Regions from separate parts of the Pseudarthrobacter sp. Y6 genome, predicted to be linked through region 1. Evidence: predicted binding sites of a transcription regulator. Region 1 holds the regulator's gene; each other region holds the start of a gene.
The links. Region 1 encodes LexA, which represses DNA repair genes until DNA is damaged. Its sites were predicted from a motif close to TCGAACANNTGTTCGA; they were not measured.

Region 1 (3,203 bases):
ATCATCCGCCCGCTGCCCTACGATGTACCCGGTGTCCGTGCCACTGGCCAGGAGCGGATACATGGAGTACGTGGGCGGGAAACCCAGGGCCGTGCGCCCGGGTCCGCCGAAAGCCTGGAGAATCTGCTGGAGGACCTCGTTGGACCCGTTGGCCGCCCAAATGTTGGTGGCATCAAGACCGTGGCCGAGATATTCGGCCAGCGCTTCCCGGAGCTCGGTGAACTCACGGTCCGGGTAGCGGTTGAGGCCTGCCGCGGCTTCCGTCACGGCCACGCTGATCGCGGCCCGCACGTCCGCCGGGACGCCATGGGTGTTTTCGTTGACGTTCAGCAGGATAGGTACATCCAACTGCGGGGCACCATACGGGGTCAGTCCGCGGAGGTTGGTCCGGAGGGGAAGTCTGTTCAGACGCTCTAGCTGGTCATTCACCTGAACAGTTTAGGTCCGAAGCAGACGGCCTGAAAATGTGACGGGTTGCTGCGGCACGCCCCCGAGCCCGAAGGCACCTACTTGGTGGGGACGAAGAGCTGCTGCCCGGGGACAACACCCCCGGCGGAAAGGTTGTTCAACTGAGCGATATCCGCGATGACATCACGGGGATCACGCTCGGGCGCCACGGTACCGGCAATGGCCCAGAGCGACTGTCCGGGCTGCACTGTGACCGAGACTGTTGGCGTCAACGACAGGTCGGCGGCGGAATCGGCGGCCTTCGCCGGGGCGTTGAGGAAACCGGCCAGCGAAAGCAGGATTGCGGCGAGGATCACCAGCGGGATGCCAATGAGGACAATCCGGCCCCTGCCGGTCAGGCGCAGCGGGGGCAAGGATTCCCTGCGCTGCCTGGGCGCCGAAACCGAGGCCGACATGGGTGCGGACCACGGCCGCGAAGTGAGGTCCTGCACGGAAATGAGTTGCGGACGCGAGTCCTGCGAAGCAGATATAGCTGACATGAAATGAGCCCTCCTGGACCATACTGTGCTGCCCGGCGCGCCCTCCGCGTCCACTTGCCGGTGCCGGCCTGGGCCGTCCATAATTCGAATATTCGAATCCGCAAGCAACGAGTAGAACACATATTCGAACTTTGCTTCTTCATTTTTAGCACTTATCAACGAATATTGTCGAGACTCGCTAGAACAAATGTTTGAAAAAGCCCTGTGGCTGGCCTACGTTTGGATCAAAGAACAACCACCTCTGTAGTTGATCAGCAGGGTCTGACAATCAACTCCGACAAACAGCCCCGGGGCGTTCCAGGCACCAGCGGCCGGAGCGGATCCGGGCAACCGAAAGGCATTGGCGAACATGGCAGCACCAGCCGCCGAGGGCAAGGCGACACCGCAGCGCCGCCAGCCCCAACGGACCCCCAAGGGGCTCACCGCCCGCCAAAAGAAGATCCTTGAAACCATCCAGCGCTCGGTGAATGACAACGGCTATCCGCCGTCGATGCGTGAAATCGGCGACATCGTGGGCCTGGCGAGTTTGTCCAGCGTGACCCACCAGCTGTCGCAGCTGGAGAAGCTGGGATACCTGCGCCGGGACCCCAAGCGTCCGCGCGCCATGGAAGTCCTGATGCCGTTGACGCTGGACGGCGGGTCGGCCAAAACCAGCGGGGCAACCAAGCCCTCAGTCCTGCACGGCATCGGCGGAACGGTCACCGAACTTCCCACTGCCATGGACACCGCCATGGTGCCGTTGGTGGGCCGGATCGCGGCCGGCGGGCCCATCCTTGCTGATCAGGTGGTGGAAGACGTGATGCCCCTGCCGCGGCAGCTCGTGGGCCAAGGTGAGCTGTTTATGCTGCGCGTGGCCGGCGACTCCATGGTGGACGCCGCCATCTGCGACGGCGACTGGGTAGTGGTCCGCCGGCAGGCCGACGCCGCAAACGGCGATATTGTCGCGGCCCTGCTGGACGATGAAGCCACCGTGAAGACGTTCCGCCAGCGCGATGGCCACACGTGGCTGTTGCCGCAGAACACCCAGTATGAGCCCATCCTGGGCGATCACGCCACGATCATGGGCAAGGTCGTCTCGGTCCTGCGGTCACTCTAGGACGCAATCGGGCCCTGCACGCCCCGGCCAGGACGAGGGTGCGCTGCGGGACGGGGCCCGGCTTGCAAGGCCATACCGGGTCCGCGTTCAGTCAGGCGCCCTTCCCGGCCAGCCTCTCCAGGGCTGCGAACGCTGTCCTGCGGTCCGTGGTGGGCCAGAACGGCGGCAGTGCGGCGCGGAGGAATCCGGCGTAGCGCTCGGTGGCAAGCCGGGAATCAAGCACGGCCACCACGCCTTTGTCTCCGGTTGAACGGATCAGCCTGCCCGCGCCCTGGGCCAGGCGGATGGCCGCGTGGGTCGCCGATACCGCCATAAAGCCGTTTCCGCCGGCCTGCGCAACGGCGCGGGACCGCGCGGTCATCAGCGGATCATCCGGCCGCGGGAACGGAATGCGGTCGATCACCACGAGCCGGCATGATCCACCCGGAACATCAACACCCTGCCACAGGGACATGGTTCCGAAGAGGCAGGTATCGGGCTCGTCCGCGAACTGCTTCACGAGTGCCGTCATGGTGGAGTCGCCCTGGCAGAGAATGCTGAGGCCGAGCCGGGGACGCATCGCCTCCGCGGCCTCCTCAGCGGCACGGCGCGATGAAAAGAGACACAGGGCGCCGCCGCCGGACGCCCGGATCAGCGCCTCAAGTTCATCGAGTGCCTCCGGCGACGCCCCGCGGCCTGGCTTGGGGAGGTGCCCTGCGACGTAAAGGATCCCCTGTTTGGGATAATCAAAGGGCGATCCGACGTCGATCCCGGTCCAGCTCGGCGCACCCTCCCCCACCAGCCCCAAGCCTCCGGCGGCCGGTTCAAAGGCTGAGCCGATGGCAAGCGTTGCCGAGGTCAGCACCACGGTGTGGCCGGCGAAAAGCCCTTCGCGGAGCTTGCCGGCAACGCTGAGCGGCGCGATGTTGACCAGGGCCGGAGCTGACTCGTCGGGCTGCGCATAGCCCTGTTGCGGATCGAAGGAACTTGCGCGGGAAAACCACACCACTTCACGGTTTTCACGGGCCCCGATGAGCCGTTCACACAGTTCGAGGATCAGCATCAGGCGTGACCGGGCGAGCTGCCGCCCGCCGTCGGCCGTTTGGCTGCCGTCGCCCTTGGAATCGGACAGGGCAGCCCGGCAGGCCTCACGCAACTGGTCCACGCAGTCCAGCTGTTCG
Region 2 (3,203 bases), 1.3 Mb from region 1:
GCAGGTGGCCACACCGAGCATGTCGAGCCGCAGATCCATGCGGCCGGCCTGGAGGCTCCGGAGAAGCCCGCCCAGCTGCAGTACACCGCACCCGGCGAGGACGGCGCATCCCAGACCCGGGTGGAGGGCCGTGTTTCATCACGGTCCGGAAATCCCGCCAAGGCTGCAGCGCAGGACGCCACCAAGCGTCCGGCCAAGAAAAAGCGCCGCTGACAGCAGGGATCGAGGCTGATCAGCCATAGGTTGACACTGAAATAGATCGACACTGGAAGTGCCCGGAGCCTCAGCTCCGGGCACTTCTGCATTCGGGGGGCAAACGGTTCAGCCGACCATAAACTCAGTTACCCGCCAGACCTGTTTGCTGCGTTCAAGCCGGACCGCCACAGCGCGTGCGCGGACATCGTCAACCACCACGGCGCTTGCCTCATAAATGCCCGGGGCGACCGGGCAGGCGCGGACAGAGCGCACCATGGAGTTCTTGTGCAGCCGGGCCAGGGATGGGGAGGCGGAGCGCGCCTGTTCGCGGCGGATCAGGGCCGCACGGTGCTGCAGCACGGCGAGGCAGCGCGGATCCAGACGGCGGGCGAGCTGGTGAATCGGCCTGATGCCGGCGAGGACTTCCATAGCCGCCTGCACTGTGCTGCGGGTGATCGCCAGGATTTCGGAGGTCTCGTCTGCCGCACGCAGCGGCGCGACCGGTGCGGTAGTGCGCAGAGGAACCTGGCGGACTGCTGCCGCGCGGCCCGGGTTAACCGTGGCGGAGCGGATTGGCGTAACTGCATACATGTGATTCCCCTTAGTCGTGAGCTGATGAATGTCGGAACGTCGGCTAGGCCGTGGACGGTGCTTTCAAAATCTGCCCGGGCAGCAGGACGTGCGGGCTTTCGCCGATCTGGGATTTGTTGGCCTCGTACCAGCGAGGCCAGTGCAGGGCGACGTCCACATCCGAAGCCGACGGGCCCAAGTAGCGGGATGCGATGTCCCACAGTGTGTCGCCTGCCAGCACCGTGACCTCACTCAATGCCGGAGGCGTACCCTGTTCCGCCCGGACGGGCCGGGCCGCCATCAGGCCGGGGTCCGGGACCGGCGGGCTGGGACGCCAGTCGGGCCGGACTGCAGCCGCAGGAGCTTGGGTGGTCTGTTCTCCTGTGTCCGCGGGGACTTTGCCCTCTGCTTCCGGGAGCTGCCGGTGGCCGTTTGCGGGGGACCACTGGGCCTGGATGGCTACGCCGTGGACCGGTACGTCCTGGACGGCCGCTTCCTGCGTCGGTACCCAGGCGGGTCCGGCCGGTGGGACGGCTGCGTGAGCCAACGGTGCCGACAGTAGCTGCACAGATAGTGCGGCCACAGCGAGCCGGCGCATGAATGCCGGGCAGCACTTGCCTGCCCTGTCGGCGGCCCGCCGCCTGCCGGACCTGTCCAGGACGGCGGCCGCTGACGCTAAAATCATCGAGAAGATCCACCACGCCACGATGGCCAGCCCCACGGCAACAGCCACGGCACCAAGAAGGTCATCGACGTCCGGGCCTTGCCGGCGGGCTGTGGAGAGTTGCCACCGATCCACCATGCCCCCGCCGGCAATGCAGAGGAAGAATCCCAACAGGAGGATGGACGCTGCCATGACTGCGTCTGCGCGGAGCCCCCGTGCTGTGCCTGCCGTCATCGTGTTCCTAACTCGCGTTTGATGCAGTTTGATGCAGTTTGATGAATCTAGGACCAGTTTGACGCAACTGTGCTGGATTTGTCCAGAGACTGGAGTGAAGTTGTTGGTGAATTGACCGCGAATGAAGCCGCACCCTACGCTTGGCCCCATGCGTTGGGATGCTCTGTTCAGTGATATGGAGGCACAGTTCGCCGAGGGCGAACGGCTGGCCTTCGATGCCGAGATCTCTGAGCGGGCAAGAGCAGAAACAGCCTCCGTAGCCCTGGCTGACCGCTTGCGGGGTTCCCTGAACAGCCACGTGGCCGTGCACCTGGCGTGTGGGCTCGTCTTCGAAGGAACCCTGAGCCATGCCGGCGCCGACGCCCTGGTCCTGGACGAGTTGCGTCACCAGGTCCTGATCCCGTATGGCGCGGTGGCGCGCTACGCGGGCCTGGGGCGCGTGTCCGTGGCCGAGACTTCGCAGGTGCGGCGGCGGATCGGATTGGCACATGCGCTGCGGGGCCTCGCGCGGGACCGGGCCGAACTTGCAGTTACTCTGCGCCACGTGCAGGAGAGGGACTCCGGGCTGGCCGGAGTCATTGACAGGGTGGGCGGTGACTTTTTGGATCTGGCGCTGGTCAGTCCCGGGGAGTCCCGGCGGGCATCGCAGGTCCGGCAGGTTGCCACGATTCCCTTTGCAGCGCTGGGTGCCCTCCGGTCACGGAGTGCAGGGGAACTCTAGCCGTGGGCCAGAGTTTTTGTCCAGATAATCGAGATTTCCGGCCCGTTTGAGGCGATTATCTGGACAAAAACTCAGCGGACGGGGGTAGCCGAGGCGGACGCCCGGGCCTGGATCAGCCCTGTTTGGCCTTGGCTTCCTGGATCACGCGGCTGGCCTCGGCGTAACGCTCTTCGATGTATTGCTCCAGCATCTTTTCCTCAACGCGCCACTGCCCGCGGCCACCCACCTGTATGGCTTTCAGCTCTCCGCTGCGGACCAGGGCATAGGCCGCTGGCGAGTTGATCTGCAGCTGTTCAGCAACATCGGCGAGAGTGAGGAATCTGGGCATAGTTCCATTTTGCCATTGAAGGCGCTATCTAGTGCGGTTATCCACAGTTTGATGTTGTTTGGGCTTTTGACTTTTGTTCCGGGGCTCATGCCGTAACAATGAGGTGTCCGGGCGCAGTCAACCGTCTGGACCGGAGCTAGGGGGAGAAGAGCATGAGCCACGATGCAGCTACTACAGGTGCCAGGCTGAAACCGCCGTCGTGGAAGGATCCCCGCCTGCTGGTTGGCGTACTGCTGGTCCTGGCATCGGTGGTGGGAGTCATCTCCCTGGTTGGCAGCGCTGATCAGACCACCGAGGTTTACGCCGCCCGGGACTCCATTGCGGTGGGTGAGAAGCTCACCACCGACAATGTGGTCCGGGCCAAGGTCCGCCTGGGTGAGACCGAACAGCATTACGTCACTGTTGAAGCGGGGCTTCCCGACGGGCTGGTGGCAGTCCAAAGAATCGGCAAGAACCAGTTGGTGCCCAAGGAAAGTCTGGCCACTGTGGAT
Region 3 (3,203 bases), 1.8 Mb from region 1:
CAGACGGCCGCCTTGGCCTCCGAACCCAGAAGTAGTGCCCAGTGCGGGAACGCGACTTCTGGCGCGGCCTGTCTGGGAGATCGTCGTCAGACAGCGGCAGTGCAGCAGCGGATCTTCGGGCATTGCGAGGTCACGATCCAGCTCAAGGTGTTCGGACAGGACTCGGTCCGGGCATCGCTGGCTCCGGGTGTTCGGCCAGATTCTTGGCCATATGTTCGGCCATTGCTTGAAGGTGGTCTGGCCAGTGGGGTGGTTCCCAGTCCGGGTGTTCGCTGGCGTAGTGCCGTCCGGTGGGTGATCTCCAGCCGGGTGGTTCGTTTTTGGTGGCGGTGGTGGGTGTCCAGGCTGTGGTGTGGCGGAGTCTGTGGTGTTTGGGGCAGGGATGGCCGAGATTGTTGATACCGGTGGTGCCGCCGTGGGCCCAGGCGAGGATGTGGTCGGCTTCGTTGTCGAGGGAGTGGTTGCTGCAGCCGGGGAACGGGCATTTCCCGTCGCGTAGCCTGAGCCATTGGCGTTGGGCTTTCGTGAGCCGGTAGCTGGTCCGGCCGATCTCGAGCGGAGCCCCGTCGCGGGGGTCGATCAGGACCCGGTGGAAGGACTCGGCGCCGTCTGCGACGAGACGTCGGGCCATGGACGGCGGGATCGGCCCGTACCCATCCAGCATGGCCGGCTCGTCCGTGAGGCCCAGCAGCGACATGACCGGGACCGTGACGAGGACCTGCGCCCGCGGCGACGGAACACCTTCACCCGCTGCCATGCCGGTTTCGCCGATGCCGCCGGTCACACCCGCCACCCCATCGGTTCCGCCGCCGGCGATGTTGCTGCCGAGCAGCCACATGGCGGCGATGTCGGCGCGGATCTGGCTGAGGGTCCGGTCCTCATGAGGCCCTTGGAGGGCGCGTGCTGCGGTGGTGGTCCGGTCCCAGATCCCCGCCGCCTGATCAGCGGGAAGGTAGGCGGAGAGCCAAGCCATGCCGTCCCGGTCCGGGGCATACTCCACCCGTCGATCCTGGACACCGCGTGCGTGGCGTTTTTCGATGCTCACCGGGTGATGCCGTTCCCGCCACGTCCGGGCCTTGTGCCGGAACCGCCCGGGGATGAGCCCACCTGCAGGGCAACCCCTTGCATGGTTTGGGGCGTCGGGATCCAGGAAATGCGCCTCGAGAGCTTGGGCGCCGTCAGGGTCCAGGTTTACGGTTTCGTCGACCATGATCCGGGCGTGCTGCCACGAAATCGTCCCGTCCTGCAGCGCCGACAGCGTCAACGGCAGGGCCGTGGTCAGCACGTGCGCCTCGGCAAGCAGAGCACTGGCGGCGCGTTCGCTGACCGTCAGCACGCAGGCGACCTCCGCGACTACAGACATCTCCTGTCCAGTGTGGTCCTGCGGGGACTCGGCAGGGCCCGCAATGGTCTGGGCGGCGTCGGCATAGTCGGAGGCCGCCTGGACCTTCAGAGCCGCCATCTTCGCTTCCCCGAGGGAGAGGGCAGCCAGAGTCTGCAAGGCCATATCGGCCCGACGGCGCAGCGGATCAGGATCCCCGGAACCTGAGTCTTTAGCAGCGCCACGGATCGAAACAGCAAGCTCAGCGAAGGTCGCCGAAAGTGCCTCCGCCGTCTCAACAGCTGCTCTGCTATCCATACTCAAATCATCCCGGGAGGGTGTGACAATAACGGCGTGGATGAATGGCTATGTGAATAACTCTGAGACCAGGAGAACGCTCAAAGCCACGATCCGAGCCTCCAGCAGTCTCGCGGCAATTCAGGGCCGCAAGTGTCCCCTCGCGCGCAGCAGGGGCTTAGGTGTCCCTTCGCGCCAACATTGTGGAACCCAAACGTCCGTTCGCGCGCGGGGTCGTCGGGGGCAGGACCCCAAGTGTCCGTTCGCGCCCGGAGACTACGGGTGGCGGACTCCGGTGCGTGCCAGAACTGCCCGGTAACCTTCCCGGAACGTCGGGTAGGTGAACTCGAGCCCGGTCCCGCGGAGCAGCGCATTGTTGCAGCGTTTGTTTCCGCCGCGGGCCTCGCCGGCCGGACCGGCCGGTGGTTCGGGATAGCCCATTTCGGCGGCCAGGAACCGCAGTACGTCCCCAAGATCAGCGGGAGAGTTGTCCACACAGACATATACCGGCTCAGGCATAGCTTCCATAGTGGCCAGGTGGACGATCGCCGCAGCGGCGTCGTCCCGGTGGATCCGGTTGGTAAAGCGGGGCTCGTCGGGAAGCACCGCAGTCCCGCTACGGACCTGGTCGATCAGCCTGGTTCGGCCCGGACCGTAGATCCCGCCCAGCCGCAACACAACAGGCGAAGTACCAGTGCCGCGCAACCGCGAAACCAGGAGTTCCTCCGCCTCGAGGAGGATACGTCCCGAGAAACCGCCAGGTGCCGCCGTCGTACTCTCATCAACCCAGCCACCGCCGGCGTCCCCGTAGACAGCGGTGGAGGACACAAAAAGCACCCGCCGCGGCGTCACGCCGTCGCGCTCCAGGGCGTCCAGGACGTGCGTCAGCCCGTCCACATAGGCGGCATGGTAGGCCGCTTCTGTGGGTGAGTCAGCCGCAACGGCCACGACGACGGCGGTGGTGTCCGCAGGGACGGCGGGCAGGTCCGTGGAGCCCAGGTCCGCCGCCACACCTTCAATCGCAGAGGGCAGTTTCTCGGGTGAACGGCGCCAGCCCACCACCCGATGCGCTGCCGCGGCGAAGCGCAGGCCCGCTTCGGTGCCAAGATCGCCGCAGCCGGCCAGGAGGATGGTCACGGACTCAGGGAGCGGGGACCGGGAAGAACACCCGGGGGTCCTGCAGGAGGGCCGGGTAATCGAACGCGGACCGGTCGATCACCTCGGTGACGCTGAAGGTGCGGCCGAACCGGCCGTCGTCGAGCGTGATGGGACGGCCCAGGACGTGCCCGACAGCGAACTTGTTGCCGTCCTCAAACGAAACCGCGACGGTGGTCTTGCCGGGGAGGGTGGCGAATGCTTCCTCCTGCGCCTGGCGCTTCCGGGTGGGCTTCTTCACGAGCTGCTTGGGCGGCAGCTTGCGCGGCTGCTTGGACGGGCGGCGGGAGCCGTCGTCGACGTAAACCGGGGAGTAGCCGTCTTCAGGAGCGCCGGGTGCAACAGCACCGCCGCGGCGGATCGGCGGCAGCGCCACGGTATCCAGCGTTTGCGGATCGATTTCGGCGTGCGGGTCGCGGAGGATCCAGAG

Region 2: the regulator LexA is predicted to act here: its motif matches at 1,670-1,685, upstream of ACQCSW_RS07840 (LysM peptidoglycan-binding domain-containing protein).
Region 3: the regulator LexA is predicted to act here: its motif matches at 1,829-1,844, upstream of ACQCSW_RS05240 (DUF222 domain-containing protein).

What each region holds. Positions count from the first base shown of each region.
Region 1 is NZ_CP189574.1:2,929,298-2,932,500, forward strand. It holds gene ACQCSW_RS14070 (histidinol-phosphate transaminase) at 1-429, opposite strand, end outside; gene ACQCSW_RS14075 (LysM peptidoglycan-binding domain-containing protein) at 507-863, opposite strand; gene lexA (transcriptional repressor LexA) at 1,297-2,043, shown strand; gene ACQCSW_RS14085 (ATP-dependent DNA helicase) at 2,135-3,203, opposite strand, start outside.
Region 2 is NZ_CP189574.1:1,641,758-1,644,960, forward strand. It holds gene secA (preprotein translocase subunit SecA) at 1-213, shown strand, start outside; gene ACQCSW_RS07835 (Rv3235 family protein) at 322-786, opposite strand; gene ACQCSW_RS07840 (LysM peptidoglycan-binding domain-containing protein) at 830-1,663, opposite strand; gene ACQCSW_RS07845 (hypothetical protein) at 1,812-2,384, shown strand; gene ACQCSW_RS07850 (helix-turn-helix domain-containing protein) at 2,497-2,712, opposite strand; gene ACQCSW_RS07855 (hypothetical protein) at 2,865-3,203, shown strand, end outside.
Region 3 is NZ_CP189574.1:1,081,221-1,084,423, forward strand. It holds gene ACQCSW_RS05240 (DUF222 domain-containing protein) at 143-1,639, opposite strand; gene ACQCSW_RS05245 (SDR family oxidoreductase) at 1,895-2,755, opposite strand; gene ACQCSW_RS05250 (MSMEG_6728 family protein) at 2,760-3,203, opposite strand, start outside.